Regions from separate parts of the Nonomuraea sp. NPDC059194 genome, predicted to be linked through region 1. Evidence: riboswitches for the same ligand, from Rfam matches in the RefSeq annotation. Region 1 holds a riboswitch; each other region holds the start of a gene.
What was found. A riboswitch is a leader RNA that binds a small molecule or an ion and turns the genes downstream of it on or off. The one in region 1 is predicted to bind thiamine pyrophosphate.

Region 1 (5,009 bases):
ATGTCGGTGACCAGCGGTCCGAGGGTGTAGAAGGGGGCGTCGTCGCACAGCTCGCGCTGCAGGTCGACGTTCTCCTTGATCTTGTGCATCGGCACGTGACCGGGTCCCTCGATCATGACCTGGACGTCGTGCGCATGAGCGATCCTGGTCAGCTCGCCCAGCGTGCGCAGCTCGGCGAACTGTGCCTCGTCGTTGGCGTCGGCGATGGAGCCGGGCCGCAGCCCGTCGCCGAGGGAGAAGGCGACGTCGTAGGAGGCGAGGATCTCGCACATCTCCTCGAAGTTCTCGTACAGGAAGCTCTCGCGGTGATGCGCCAGGCACCACGCCGCCATGATCGAGCCGCCGCGCGAGACGATGCCGGTCTTGCGGCCCACGGTGAGCGGCACGTACGCCAGTCGTACGCCGGCGTGCACGGTGACGTAGTCGACGCCCTGCTCGCACTGCTCGATGAGGGTGTCGCGGTAGACCTCCCACGACAGGTCGGCGGCCACCCCGTTGACCTTCTCCAGCGCCTGGTAGAGGGGGACGGTGCCGATGGGGACGGGGGAGTTACGGATGATCCACTCGCGGGTGGTGTGGATGTCGCGGCCCGTCGACAGATCCATGACCGTGTCGGCGCCCCAGCGGATGGCCCAGGTCATCTTCTCCACCTCCTCCTCGACCGAGGAGGTGACGGCGGAGTTGCCGATGTTGGCGTTGATCTTGACGAGGAAGTTCCTGCCGATGATCATCGGCTCGCTCTCGGGGTGGTTGACGTTGGCGGGGATGATCGCCCTGCCCGCCGCCACCTCCGCGCGGACGAACTCAGGGTCCACGCCCTCCCTGACCGCGACGAACTCCATCTCCCTGGTCACCACGCCCCTGCGGGCGTAGGCGAGCTGGGTGACGGGCGCGCCCACCGCCCGCAGGGGGTCGCGGCGCGCGCCGGCGAACGCGTTGACGCTCGCGCGCTTCCACGCGCCCTGGTCGCGGTAGCCGTCGTCGACGGGCTGGGGCTGGCGGCCGCCGTACCTGGCCACGTCGCCGCGGTCGAGGATCCACTGCTCCCTGAGGGCGGCCAGGCCGCGGGTGACGTCGGTCTCCACGCTCCGGTCGGTGTAGGGGCCGGAGGTGTCGTAGACGGTGAAGGACGTGCCGTCGCTCAGCTCGATGCGGCGCATCGGAACCCGGAGGTCGCCCTGGTAGATCTTGGAAAAGCGCGCGTCACTCATCGCGCAAACTCCCTTCGCCGGCATTACCCGGAGCAGGTTCTGGCGGTCGGCGGCTGACAGCCGTCCTCTCAGCCCGGTCACACCGGGCTCCCGCGTTGGTCGGCGTAACCGTAACCCGATCACGGGGGTGCCGCGCAACCCCCGACCCGAAACCGTGCAGCGTGCGCAGGTCGGCGACGCAGTAGGGTCGCAAGCGTGAGCGAAACTTCCGCCCCTTCGTCAGCGGAGGACCGGATCTGGACGGTTCCCAACCTGCTGAGCTTCCTGCGGCTCCTCGGCGTGCCCGTGTTCCTTTGGCTGGTTCTGGGGCCCAAGGCGGACGGCTGGGCGATCGGGCTGCTCATGGTGGCAGGGTTCACCGACTGGCTCGACGGCAAGATCGCCCGCGCCTGGAACCAGACCAGCCGGCTGGGCCGCCTCATCGACCCGGCCGCCGACAAGCTCTACGTCTTCGCCACCCTGCTCGGCCTGGTGCTGCGGGAGGTGATCCCCTGGTGGCTCGTCGCGATCATCCTGGCACGGGAAGTCTTTGTCGGATGTTTCTTTCCCGTGCTCCGCAAATACGGCTACAAGGCACTGCCCGTGCATTTCCTTGGCAAAGCGGCCATGGCCAATCTGATGTACGCCTTCCCGCTGCTCTTCCTGGCTTCGCACACCGGCTCCTGGTATGCCGAAATCGCGAAGATTATCGGATGGGCGTTCGCCATTTGGGGAACGGGTCTGTACTGGTGGGCAGGCGTGTTGTATGTGGTACAGGTGCGCCGGCTCGTCACCGCTGCCAGGGGAGAGCTGCGCGATCCCGGGGAAACCGCGAAGAAGGAGTGATCGGGTGAAGGCGGTCGTCATGGCAGGTGGGGAGGGCACTCGGCTGCGGCCGATGACCGCGAACCAGCCCAAGCCCCTGCTCCCTGTGGTCAACCGCCCGATCATGGAACACGTGCTCCGGCTGCTGCGGAAACACGGCCTGACCGAAACCGTGGTCACGGTCCAGTTCCTGGCCGCGCTGGTGCGCAGCTACTTCGGCGACGGCGACGAGCTCGGCATGCGCCTGCACTACGCCACCGAAGATCTTCCCCTCGGTACGGCGGGCAGCGTCAAGAACGCCGCCGACAAACTCCGCGATGATCGCTTTCTGGTCATTTCCGGCGACGCCCTGACGGATATCGATTTATCCGACATGATCCGGTTTCACCGGGAGAATTCGGCCCTCGTCACCATCGGCCTGACGCGTGTCCCCAACCCGCTGGAGTTCGGGATCATCATCGTCGACGAGCACGGCAGGGTGCAGCGCTTCCTCGAGAAGCCCACCTGGGGCCAGGTCTTCTCCGACACGGTGAACACCGGCATCTACGTCATGGAGCCCGAAGTCCTCGATGACGTCCCCGCGGGAGAGGCCGTCGACTGGTCCTCCGACGTCTTCCCCCGCCTGCTCGAACGCGGCGCGCCCATCTACGGCTACGTCTCCGACTGCTACTGGGAGGACGTCGGCACCCACGAGAGCTACCTCAAGGCCCAGGCCGACGCGCTGACCGGCCGGGTCAGGCTCGACATCGGAGGGTTCGAGATGTCGCCCGGCGTCTGGGTGGGCGAGGGCGCCGAGGTCGACCCCGAGGCCGTCCTGAAGGGCCCGCTGCTCATCGGCGACTACGTCAAGATCGAGGCGGGCGCGCAGCTGCGCGAGTACACCGTGCTCGGCAGCAACGCCGTCGTGCGCGAAGGCGCCTTCCTGCACCGCGCGGTCGTCCACGACAACGTCTACATCGGCCCCGGCGCGCACCTGCGCGGCTGCGTCATCGGCAAGAACACCGACGTGATGACCGGCGCCCGCATCGAGGAGACCGCCGTCGTCGGCGACGAGTGCGTCATCGAGGCCGAGGCCTACGTCTCCAGCGGCGTCAAGGTCTACCCGTTCAAGACCATCGAGGCGGGCGCGGTCGTCAACACCAGCGTCATCTGGGAGTCGCGGGGCCAGCGCAGCCTGTTCGGCCCGCGCGGCGTCAGCGGCCTGGTCAACGTCGAGATCACCCCCGAGCTGTGCGTACGGCTGGCCAGCGCCTACGCCACCACCCTGAAGAAGGGCCAGCAGGTCATCACCTCGCGCGACTCCTCCCGCGCGGCCAGAGCGCTCAAACGCGCGGTGATCAGCGCGCTGACCGCGGGGGCCATCGACGTGCTCGACCTGGAGGCCATGCCGCTGCCCGTCGCGCGCTTCCACACCTCCCGCAGGCCCGCCGGCGGCGGCATCGCCCTGCGCACCACCTCAGGCGACCCGCAGAGCGTCGACATCGTCTTCATGGACGCCCACGGCGCCGACCTCACCCCCGCCGCCCAGCGCAAGCTGGAGCGCGTCTTCTCCCGCCAGGAGTTCCGCAGGGCCTTCCCCGGCGAGATCGCCGAGCTCAGCTTCCCCGCCAGGGCCGTCGAGGACTACGCCCAGGAACTGCTGCGCTGCGTCGACATGACCGGCGTCAACGACATGAAGGTGGTCGTCGACTGCGCGGGCGGCACCGCCTCGGTGGTCCTGCCCACCCTGCTCGGCCGCCTCGGCGTCGAGGTGCTGACCGTCAACGCCAGGCTCGACTCCGCCTCGCCCACCGAGACGCTCGCCGAACGCCGCCGCGACCTGCAACGCCTGTCGGAGCTCGTCGGCTCCTCCCGCGCCGCCTTCGGCGTCCGCTTCGACCCCGTCGGAGAGCGCATCGCCCTGGTCGACGAGATGGGCCAGCTCATCAGCGAGGAGCGGGCGCTGCTGGTGGTGCTCGACCTGGTCGCCGCCGAACGCCGCCGCGGCAGGGTGGCGCTGCCCGTCACCACGACCAGGGTGGCCGAGCAGGTGTGCCGCTTCCACGGCGTGCAGGTCGAGTGGACCTCCACCGCGCTCGACGCGCTCACCTCCGCGGCCGCCAAGCCGTACATGATCTTCGCGGGCGACGGCAGGGGCGGTTTCATCGTGCCGGAGTTCGGGCCCACGGTGGACGGCCTGGCGGCCTTCCTGCGCCTGCTCGGCCTGGTGGCCCGCACCCGCCTGACGCTCAGCCAGATCGACGCCCGCATCCCCGAGGCCAAGCTGCTCAAGCGGACGGTTCCGACGCCGTGGGCCACCAAGGGCGCCGTCATGCGCTCGGTCATCGAGGCCGCCGAGGGCTTCCGCATCGACACCACCGACGGCGTGCGGGTCGTCGGGGACGACGGGCGCTGGGCGCTCATCCTGCCTGCCGCCTCCGAACCCGCGACGGAACTATGGGCCGAAGCGCATGATTTCGACACAGCGGAGGCATTCCTTGACAGATGGGCGCGGGTGGTCGAGCAGGCGGCAGGAACGTGACAACACAAGTGGCGCGGCGGCATGGACCTTGGGGGCGGCTCGGCGGTAACTTTGTCACCGTCCGAACCCGTCGTGCGGCGTCCCGCCTTGACCTTTGCCAGTGATCAGCGTAAGTTGCGGCATTCGCAATCGTGAACGAGCGAGAGGCGTGGGGCGACCTGATCAACCGTCGCCGCGTTCTCGCGGTAGGAGGCCGAGCCGATAGATGCCGTACGTCTACTGTACGCAGTGCGGTCATGCCAACCCCGAGGATGCCCGTTTCTGCTCCCGGTGTGGGTCGCCGCTGACCAGGCATGAGGTCGCTGGAGACACCACCTCGACGATCTCCGTCGCGGGAATCGAGGCGTATGAAGCGGAGACGGCTGACGCCCTCCTGGCCGAGCGAGCCGCCGTCGAGCAGCTCCCGCCCGGCGCGGCGCTGCTGGTCGTCACGCGCGGCCCCAACGCGGGCAGCCGCTTCCGCCTCGACCGCG
Region 2 (5,009 bases), on a different contig from region 1:
TCCTGGCCCAGGTGGAGGATGTCGGGGCGGGCCGCGAAGGCGATGTCGGCCCGGTCGTTGACCGCCATGAGCTTGCCATGGCGGTCGCACGCGTCGCGGAAGACCTCCAGGAGCGCGAGCTCCTCGCGCGCCTCCAGGCCCTTCTCCCTGAGCTGGACGATGTCGACGCCGTTGCTCAGCACCGCGTCGAGGAAGTCGGCCAGGTCGCCGCGTTTCCTCCTGCCGTCGGTGCAGAGGTAGAGCCTCGCCTCAGAAACCGAGCGCTTGGGCACGCCGCTTGACCTCGGTATGGCGACCTGCCTTGATCGCGTCGATGGGCGAGCCGGGCAGCGACTCGTCGGGGGTGAACAGCCAGCGCAGCGACTCGGCGTCGTCGTAGCCCGCGTCGAGCAGCAGCGTGAGCGTGCCCGCCAGGCCCTTCACCACCTCGTTGCCGTCGAGGAACACCGCCGGCACCTGCGGGCCGCCCGAGCCCCGCCGTACGCCGAGGAGCTTGTGGTCCTTCAGGAGCTGCTTGGCCCGCCCGATCGTCAGATCGAGGCGGTCGGCCACTTCGGGGAGCGTCAGCCACTCGCCGACGAGCTGGTCTGTCTCCCGGTCTATCTGTGCAACAGAAAGCGTCACGAATCCACCACTACCACATCGCATCCATCTTCAAACTACGCAGTCACGTATCGCGACCTCGGGATTTTCCAGCCTGAGGGGGTCGAGACGCTGTCCTGACTCGATGATCCTGCGCCCCTGGACGAGGTCGCGGGGCCTGTTGACGGTCAGCACCCCCGCCAGCCTGTCTTCGTCTGTCAACCAGCACACCGACCACTTGGCAGCCGTGGGATCGCCGCGGCGGAGCAGGCGGGCGCCCGCGTGGTGGCCCGCGTACTGCACCATGTGGCCGAACTGCTCCGACCAGAAGTACGGGACCGGATCGTACACGGCATCCTCGCCGAGCAGCGTCGCCACGGCGACCTCGGGGGCGTTGAGCGCGGTGTCCCAGTGCTCCACGCGCAGCCTGGTGCGGAAGCGGCGCGACCACCACGCGGCGCAGTCGCCGACGGCGACGACGTTCGGCAGGGAGGCGCGCAGGTGCTCGTCGGTGACGACGCCGTTGTGCAGGTCGATGTCGGAGCCCGCCAGCCACTCGACGGCAGGGCGGACGCCGATGCCCGAGACCACCACGTCGGACTCGACGAAACCGCCGTCGACCAGTGTGACGCCGCCCTCGTCCACGGAGGCGACCATGGTGTCGAGCCGCAGGTCCATGCCCTCGTACCAGGGGATGGTGTCGGCGCCGACCTCGCGGCCGACCACATGGGCGAGCGGGGCGGGCCCGGCCTCGATCACGGTGATCTCGCAGCCCGCCCTGCGCGCGGCGGTGGCCACCTCGGCGCCGATCCAGCTCGCACCGACGATCGTGACCTTGGCGTCGGGGACCAGGCGGGCGCGCAGGGACAGGGCGTCGTCGAGGGTGCGCAGCACGTGCTGGCGGCCCTCGCCGTGCAGCCTGATCGGCTCGGCGCCCGTGGCGATGACCAGGCCGTCGTAGGCGATCTCGCCCTCGGTGGTCTCCACCACGCCGTCGCGCAGCCCCTTGGCCGACACCCCCGGCCGGTGCTCCACCCGCATGGCGTCGAGGTCGGAGTCGACGAAGCTGGAGTCGGCGGTGCCGAGCAGCACGGCCTTCGACAGGGGCGGGCGGTCGTAGGGCCGGTGCGGCTCCTCCCCGATCAGCGTGATCCTGCCGTCGAAGCCGCGAGACCTCAGAGCCTCGACGCTGCGTACGCCTGCCAGTCCCGCGCCCACAACCACAACGTGATTCACGTTCATGACCTTAACCAATCCACCGCTGACGACCAGGGTCCGGGCGGTGAGTAGGCTGGATGGCGGAAGACGCGCGGGAGTCCGGCCGTACCGGGCTGAGAGGAAGGCTTCGACGGGCCTTCGACCGCAAGACACCTGATCCGGATCATGCCGGCGAAGGGAGCGAGATGGATCTGATCGTGGGCGGCGGCGTGGTGGGCCTGTCCGTCGCCTGGCGGCTGGCCCGCTCGGGCGCGCGAGTCACGGTGATCGACCCGGCCCCCGCCTCCGGCGCCTCGCACGCGGCGGCCGGCATGCTGGCGCCGGTCAGCGAGGTCTCCTACACCGAGGAGCCGCTGCTCAGGCTGGGGCTGGCGGCGCTGCGGCGCTGGCCCGCGTTCGCCGCCGAGCTGGAGGCCGACAGCGGCCACCCGCTCGACTTCCGCACCCAGGGCACGATGGACCTCGCCTTCGGCGCCGACGACCTGGCGGCGCTGGAGGAGCTGGCCGCGTTCATGGACAAGCTGGGGCTGCCGGTGCGGCGGCTGACCGGGCGCGAGTGCCGCCGCCTGGAGCCGATGCTGGCGCCGTCGGTCAGGGGCGGCGTGCTGGCCGAGGGCGACGCGTGGGTGGACCCCAGGCGCGTCACCGCGGCCCTGCTGGCCGCGCTGGAGAAGGCCGGTGTCCCAGTGGTACGGCGACGCGTGGCCGAGCTTGTCCGCGACGGCTCGGCCGTGGTGGGCGTACGGCTGGCCCCCGGTGGCGCGGGCGATTCTGGCGGCGTGGGTGGCTCCGCCGAGGGCGAGGTCGTGCTCGGCGAGCGGGTCGTACTGGCGGCGGGCGCGTGGAGCGGCGGGCTGGCCGACCTGCCCGTCCGCCCCGTCAAGGGCCAGATCATGCGCCTGCGCTCGCCCTCTCCCCTGCTCGGCAGGTGCGTGCGCGGCATGGTCCACGGCTCGCCCATCTACCTCGTGCCGCGCGGAGACGGCGAGCTCGTCGTCGGCGCCACCCAGGAGGAGCTGGGGTTCGACACCCACGTGACGGCCGGCGGCCTGTACGAGCTGCTGCGCGACGCCAGGGAGCTGGTCCCCGGCATCACCGAGCTGCAGGTCGCCGACGTCGTGGCGGGGCTACGGCCCGGCACCCCCGACAACCTGCCGCTCATCGGCCCGTACGGCCCCGGCCTCACCGTCGCGACCGGACATTTCAGGGGCGGCGTCCTCATGGCCCCGCTCACCACCGCGCTCCTCGACGGCGAGGAGGGCGAGCTCGCCGCCCTGTGCTCGCCGCAGCGGTTCTCGACAGTCGGACAAGGAAGTATCTGATGCACGTGACGATCAACGGGGCCGCGCACGAGGTGCCCGACGGCACCACGGTCGCCCAGGCCGTCCAGCGGCTGACGGCGCAGACCACCGGCGTCGCCGTGGCGGTCAACGACGAGGTGGTCACCAGGGGCACGTGGGCGACCACCGCGCTGGCCGACCGCGACAGGATCGAGATTCTCACGGCGGTGCAGGGTGGATGAGCTGATCATCGCCGGGGAGAAGTTCGCTTCCCGGCTCATCATGGGCACGGGGGGCGCGCCCTCCCTCGAGGTGCTCGACCAGGCGCTGGCCGCCTCCGGCACCGAGCTGACCACGGTCGCGATGCGCCGCCTCGACCCGGGCGCCAAGGGGTCGGTGCTCGACGTGCTGCGCTCGCGCAAGATCAAGGTCCTGCCGAACACCGCCGGGTGCTTCACGGCCGGCGAGGCGGTGCTGACGGCGCGGCTGGCCCGCGAGGCGCTGGGCACGAACTGGGTCAAACTGGAGGTCATCAGCGACGAGCGGACGCTGCTGCCCGACCCGATCGAGACGTTCGACGCGGCCGAGCGGCTGGTGGCCGAAGGGTTCGTGGTCCTGCCGTACATCGGGGACGACCCTGCGCTGGCGCGGCGGCTGGAGCAGGCGGGGTGCGCGGCGGTGATGCCGCTGGGCGCGCCCATCGGGTCGGGGCTCGGCATCCGCAACCCGCACAACATCGAGCTGATCGTCGAGGCGGCCTCGGTGCCGGTGATCCTCGACGCGGGCATCGGTACGGCCAGCGACGCGGCCCTGGCGATGGAGCTGGGGTGCGACGCGGTGCTGCTGGCGACGGCGGTCACGAGGGCGCAACTGCCTGACCTGATGGCCTCGGCGATGCGCGCCGCGGTCCAGGCGGGACGGCTGGCCCGCCAGGCCGGCCGCATCCCCCGCCGCCGCTACGCCGAGGCATCCTCCCCGACCACCCTCTGAGAAGGCGGGCCAGGCTCTTTCGAGGCAGAGCCTGGCAGGTTTCTTTCGAGGGAGAGCGACAAGGGGCGAGCCGACAGGTGGGAGAGCGAGGTCTTCCGAGGGAGAGGCCACAGGCGGGCGGCTGGGGTCTTTTGAGGGGCTTCGGGACACCCTCGGAAGGCCCGGCCGCTCGCCCACCTGCGGCCCCGTCAAGACATTCAAGATCATGAATCAAACGGGCATCGGTTTGGGACTGTCGGGCCCTGCCGGGGGCGAATCGCCCGTAAACTCGGCCAGGTGGACACGACGATCGCGGACCCCCTGGTAGGGCGACTGCTCGACGGGCGCTATCGCATCGAGTCCCGGATCGCCCGGGGCGGGATGGCGACGGTCTACCTGGCGCTCGACATCCGGCTCGACCGCACGGTCGCGCTGAAGGTCATGCACCGCTCGCTGGCCGAGGACCCTGCGTTCGTGCGCAGGTTCATCGGCGAGGCCAAGTCGGTGGCCAGCCTGTCGCACCCCAACGTGGTGCACGTCTTCGACCAGGGTACCGACGGCGACGTGGTGTACCTGTCGATGGAGTACGTGCCCGGCAAGACGCTGCGCGACGTGCTGCGGGCGCGGGGCAGGCTGCCCGCCCGCGAGGCGCTGGAGATCATGATCCCGGTGCTGGCCGCGCTCGGCGCCGCCCACCAGCAGGGCATGGTCCACCGTGACGTGAAGCCGGAGAACGTCCTGCTGACCGACGACGGCCGGGTCAAGGTCGTCGACTTCGGCCTGGCCAGGGCGATCGAGGCGACGAACCAGACGCGCACGGGCGTGATGATCGGCACGATCGGCTACATGTCGCCCGAGCAGGTGACCACCGGAGGGGCCGACGTCCGCAGCGACGTCTACGCGGCCGGCATCATGCTGTTCGAGCTCGTGACGGGCCGCCAGCCGTACGACGGCGAGACG
Region 3 (5,009 bases), on a different contig from region 1:
TCCCCCCAGAGGAACGCCCCCGGTACGACCGAAATGCCCCGTTACCCGGGGCTAGAAACCGTGTCTCGATCACAGCTTGTACACATTGGACGATAGATCAGCTCATCCGTGACCGGCTCGTTACCGCGCCGGTGTGTCGGGCGCGATAGTGAGAACTAACCTCATTCGCGTGCCTCCGGTGGGTCGTGGATGGGCCGTGACCTCGCCTCCTTGCGCCCTGGCGAGGCTGCGCACGATGTACAGGCCGAGGCCCACGCCGCCGAACCTGCGCCGGTCGCCGCTGTCGGCCTGGACGAACCTCTCGAAGATTCGGTCACGGTCGGCGGGGGCGATACCGACGCCTTCGTCGTCGACGACCACGACCACGTGCTCGCCCTCCACCCACGCCGCGACGCTGATCAGCCCTCCGTCGGGGGAGTACTTGAAGGCGTTCTCCAGGAGCTGGCCGAGCACGATGTCGGTGGCCAGCGCGTCGCCCCGCACGTCGGGCAGCCCCTCGGGGATGATCACCTCGACGCGGTGCGTGTCGGACAGCACGGGCAGCCCGAGCGTGGCCGCATGGACGCGCTCCGCGAGGCTGAAGGTCTCGATGCGGACCTTGAGCTCCTCGGCTCCGGCGCGGGCGCCGAGCAGCAGGTGGTCCATGAGCTGGCCCAGCGACCGGGCCCGCTCGGCGATGGTGTGGACGGCCGAGCGCCGCTCGGGATCGGTCAGCTTGTCCCATTGGGCGTCGAGCGTGCTGGCGAACCCCCGCACGATCGTGATCGGCGTGCGCAGCTCGTGGCTGGTCGTGGCCAGGAACAGGTCCTTGGCCTCCTCCAGCTCCTTGGCGGCGGTGATGTCGCGGAAGTCGATCACCAGCTCGCCGGTCTCCTCGATCTTCGCGCTGACGACGTCGAGCCATCGACCTGTCTCGAGCTGGAAGGTGAGCTTCCGGCCGGGCTCGGGCAGCGGGAACGGCGGCGGCCCGCCGATCACCTCGTCGGCCGTGACGCCGGTGAGCTCTCCGGCGGCGGGATTCCACTGGATCACCCGCCCCTGCCCGTCGAGCACCGCGATGCCGTCGGCGCTGGCGTCGACGACCGCGCGCTCGTGCGCCCGCTGGCGTACCGCCTCCTGGTAGGCCATCGCGTTGCCGACGGCGATGCCGGCGTGCCCCGCCAGCAGTTCCAGCAGCTCAAGCTCGACGTGCCCCGGTTTTCGTTTGGCGAACAGCGCGTAGAGGGCGCCGTAGGGATGCCCACCCACGGCGGCCAGGCCGAGCGCGATCGTGTGCAGCCCGGGTAACTCCGCCCACACCAGGTCGTCGAGGCCCGCCGACTCCAGCATCACGGTCTTGCCGGTGCGCATCAGCTTGCCCACCAGGCTGCTGCGCAGGTCGGCGGTGACGCTGCCGAGCGTCACGGGCAGCTGGTAGGCGCTGACCAGCCGCAGCCGCTCGTTCTCGATCAGCACGAAACCGCCCGCGTCGGCTCCGGTCAGCTCGGTGAGACTCTCCGCGATCCGGTCGAGTACGGCGGGCAGCTCCAGCTCGGCGTTGATGTCGGCGACGACGTCGGTGAGCCTGCGCACCAGCCTGGCCCTGCGCGCCACCCGGTCGCGCGCGGCGACGTCGTCCTCGACCAGGTGGTGGACGTGCACGAAACCGATGACGGAGCTGCCCTGCAGCAGCGCGCTGGTGTCGATCCGGACGTCGAGGAGCGTGCCGTCCCTGCGAAAACGCTTGGTGCGCAGCGAGACCTGACCGCCCGTGCGGACCCGTTCGAGCACCGCGTTGTGCTCAGCGGTCAGCTCGCCGGGAACGATCGGCGCGCGCCGACCGGCCAGCTCCTCGTAGCTCCACCCGAACAACCGCTCTGCCGCAGGGTTCCAGACCAGCACGGTCTGGTCCCTGTCGAGCACGACGACCGCGTTGGGGGCGCTGGAGAGTACGGCCGCGGTGATCTCCTCGTCACCCACCTTTCCATACTGCCGGTGGCGCGCACGCTCCGTGGCCTTATCCGTCCGATACGCTGCGGGCTATGTCGGCTGGCGAGCTCGATGCCCTGCTGAGGGTAACCTCACCCACCTACCGCCCCGAGCGACCGCCGGATGTCGCCATCGGCACCTACGACGGCGCGGTGGGCAGGCTGGTGCTCGCGATGACCGGCAAGGGCGTCGTCGCCTGCAGCTTCGACGACGAGCACGCGGTCTTCGAGCGGATCTCGCGGGTGATCGGGGGGCTCGTGGGCCCCGATCCGCGCCGCCTCGACCCGGTGCGGCGCGAGCTCGACGCCTACTTCTCCAGGCGCCTGCGCGCCTTCACCGTCCCCGTCGACCTGCAGCTGGCCACGCCGTTCGGGCGCGCCCTGCTGCAGATGACGATGGCCGTGCCGTACGGCACCGGCACCACCACCGGCGACCTGGCGGCCCGCATCGGACGGCCACAGGCGCTCCGCGCGGTCGGCAGCGCGATCAACGGCAACCCGGTGTGCGTGATCGTGCCCTGCCACCGGGTCGCCGATCGCGACGGGTATCCCGGCGGGCCCACCGCGCTCGAACGCCTGCTGCGGGTCGAGCGCTAGCGCCGCCGTACCCGGCCGATGACCAGGGTGAGCAGGCCCGCGACCACAAACGCGCCCAGGGCCGCGCTCATCCACGGCTGGCGGGTGAAGCCGAGCGCCGCGCGGGCGCCGTCCCAGATCTCCGCCCACCACGGGATCGTGGACGGCGCCGCCAGCAGCCACCACGCGCAGAAGCCGAGCGCCCACGGGATGGTCATGAGCCATCTTGAGGGGGCGTTCTCGCCGGTGTTCCAGGTCTTGGCGCTGCCGAGCAGGAAGTAGTCGACCACGAGCACGCCGAGCATCGGGACGAAGACGGCGCCGATGATGCTGAGGAAGGCGCTGTAGGAGTTGACGTCGACCAGGAGCGCCACGCCGACCGTCAGCACGCCGATCGCCACCGAGAACAGCCGCCGGTCGACGCGCGGCATGAGGTTCTGCAGCGACATGGCGACCGAGTAGACGTTCGCGAACGACTGGTCGGTCTCGCGCAGCACCAGGATGCCGAAGAACAGCGCGCCCAGCGGGGCTGCGACGAACGGGCCGAAGACCGCCGTCGGGTCGCCCAGCACGGCGTCGTGCCCGGCGATCGCGACCGCGTAGACGCCGATGGCCAGGCACGCGACCTGCGCGACCGTGTAGCCGCCGACCACGCCGGTGAAGGCGGCCGAGCTGCTGCGCGAGTGCCTGGCGAAGTCGGCGGCCAGCGGCACCCACGAGACCGACAGCGCGATCACGAAGTCGACGGCGGGGGCGAAGGCGTCCCACGAGCCGCCGGTCTGCGTGGGAGCGCTCTGCAGCAGCGTGACCGCGAACCAGACGGTCGAGATGATCACACCGACCGTGACGACCCGCCTGATCAGCCTGATCGCGCCGAGCGGGTAGATCGTCAGGCCCGTGGTGATCGCCCCCGCGACGACCACCCAGACGGCGTACGGCACGGCGTCACCGAAGATCGCCTGGGCGCCCACGGAGATGACCCACAGCTCGAACGCGCCCCATCCGAGCATCTGGATGATGTTGAGCACGGTCGGGACGTAGGACAGCTTGGCCCCGAACAGGCCTCTGAGCAGCACCATCGCGGGCTGGCCGGTCTGGGCGCCGGGGATGGCGGCCAGTCCGACCATGGCGGTGCCGATGAGACTGCCGACGATCGTCGCGGTGACCGCGGCGGTCATGGTCAGCGGGTTGTCGTCGAGGAGGGGGTTGATGAGGAAGAGGGCGAAGGAGAAGCCGAGAAGGCTGACCCCGAGGTTGGCCCAGAAGGCGCTCTGGTCGAGGACGCCCAATGTTTTCGGCGGGGCCTCGTCGAGGGTCAGAGGTACTTCGGCATGCTTCGGGTCGACGACATGCGTCATCACACGCTCCCTACGCCGGCATTACCCGGACAGGTTCATGCGGTCGGCAACGGCAGTTGCCCTCTCAGCCCGGTTGCCCCGAGCTCCCGCGGTTTGGACTTGTGGGTGCGGCCGGGATCTGCCCAGCTCGCGCCCCAATGATGCACCATTTGTCCGCGTTCAACCACCCCCGCGAAGGCGCCCCCTCCGAAGCGCGGCCGGGACGCCCGGCTCAGGACGACGGTGACGGGCTCGACGCGCGGACCTGAGCCACAAAACCCACCATTAACCACTAAAAGAATTAATCGCCCCTAATCCCTGGAAATCCCACAAAGCGCGACGGCCGCATCGCCCCGCTTAGTCGAAATGAGCAGGTTGGTAGCGATTGGGTCTTATTTTGGTTGAGTTCCTTTGTTGCCGGTGAGGCCCGTCGGCGCACGGGTAACAACGCAGCGATCAAGCACAGGAATGGATCGCTGTGCGGAACAGTTCGCGGGGGGACTAAGAAATGAAGAAGCGATTTCGGTCGCGGCTGACAGCTCTGGGGTGTGCTGTCGGCATGGCCGCAGGACTCGTGGCAGGGGCGCAGGGTACGGCGCATGCGGCGACCATCTTCGTGCCGTGTTTCGGGCCAAATGGCGGCGGGGCTGGACTGGTGAATGCCATCAACACTGCCAACCTCAATGCAGGCGCGGACACCATTGTCCTCTCGCCGCTGTGCCCGTACACCCTCAACAACGTCAACAACAACACCAATGGCCCGAACGGCCTGCCGGCGGTCAGCACCGAGATAACGATTACCGGCAACGGAGCCACGATTCAGCGTAACCCAGTCGGCACCCGTCCGAATTTCCGTGTCTTCCTCGTCAGCAGCGGCGGTGACCTCACGCTTACCGGCGTGACAGTACGCAACGGGCGTACGGCCTTCGGCGCCGGAATTCGCGTTGACGGAGGCGCCGCCTTGACGCTGAACAACAGCGTCATCCGCAACAACACCGCCAACGACCCCACCCCTGGAGGGCTAGCCTTCGGCGGCGGCATCTTCAATAACACCGGGTCGGTGACGATACGCAACAGCACCATCCGCGACAACACCGCAGTGGCCGAGATAGCCGCTGGCGCCGGCATC

Region 2: it holds a riboswitch for thiamine pyrophosphate, as region 1 does, so the genes downstream of both, thiO (glycine oxidase ThiO) here and thiC (phosphomethylpyrimidine synthase ThiC) in region 1, are expected to answer to the same signal.
Region 3: it holds a riboswitch for thiamine pyrophosphate, as region 1 does, so the genes downstream of both, ACFXJ8_RS42830 (purine-cytosine permease family protein) here and thiC (phosphomethylpyrimidine synthase ThiC) in region 1, are expected to answer to the same signal.

The regions. Positions count from the first base shown of each region.
Region 1 covers NZ_JBHZBH010000009.1:26,780-31,788, reverse strand. Annotated here, with positions in the region: gene thiC (phosphomethylpyrimidine synthase ThiC) at 1-1,211, opposite strand, end outside; TPP riboswitch at 1,204-1,315, opposite strand; gene ACFXJ8_RS14225 (CDP-alcohol phosphatidyltransferase family protein) at 1,407-2,036, shown strand; gene ACFXJ8_RS14220 (sugar phosphate nucleotidyltransferase) at 2,041-4,536, shown strand; gene ACFXJ8_RS14215 (FHA domain-containing protein) at 4,742-5,009, shown strand, end outside.
Region 2 covers NZ_JBHZBH010000002.1:194,879-199,887, forward strand. Annotated here, with positions in the region: gene thiE (thiamine phosphate synthase) at 1-272, opposite strand, end outside; gene ACFXJ8_RS03615 (Rv2175c family DNA-binding protein) at 250-624, opposite strand; gene ACFXJ8_RS03620 (NAD(P)/FAD-dependent oxidoreductase) at 655-1,824, opposite strand; TPP riboswitch at 1,882-1,997, shown strand; gene thiO (glycine oxidase ThiO) at 1,986-3,122, shown strand; gene thiS (sulfur carrier protein ThiS) at 3,122-3,322, shown strand; gene ACFXJ8_RS03635 (thiazole synthase) at 3,315-4,070, shown strand; gene pknB (Stk1 family PASTA domain-containing Ser/Thr kinase) at 4,347-5,009, shown strand, end outside.
Region 3 covers NZ_JBHZBH010000076.1:2,717-7,725, reverse strand. Annotated here, with positions in the region: gene ACFXJ8_RS42840 (PAS domain S-box protein) at 121-1,959, opposite strand; gene ACFXJ8_RS42835 (methylated-DNA--[protein]-cysteine S-methyltransferase) at 2,022-2,564, shown strand; gene ACFXJ8_RS42830 (purine-cytosine permease family protein) at 2,561-3,901, opposite strand; TPP riboswitch at 3,891-4,001, opposite strand; gene ACFXJ8_RS42825 (right-handed parallel beta-helix repeat-containing protein) at 4,440-5,009, shown strand, end outside.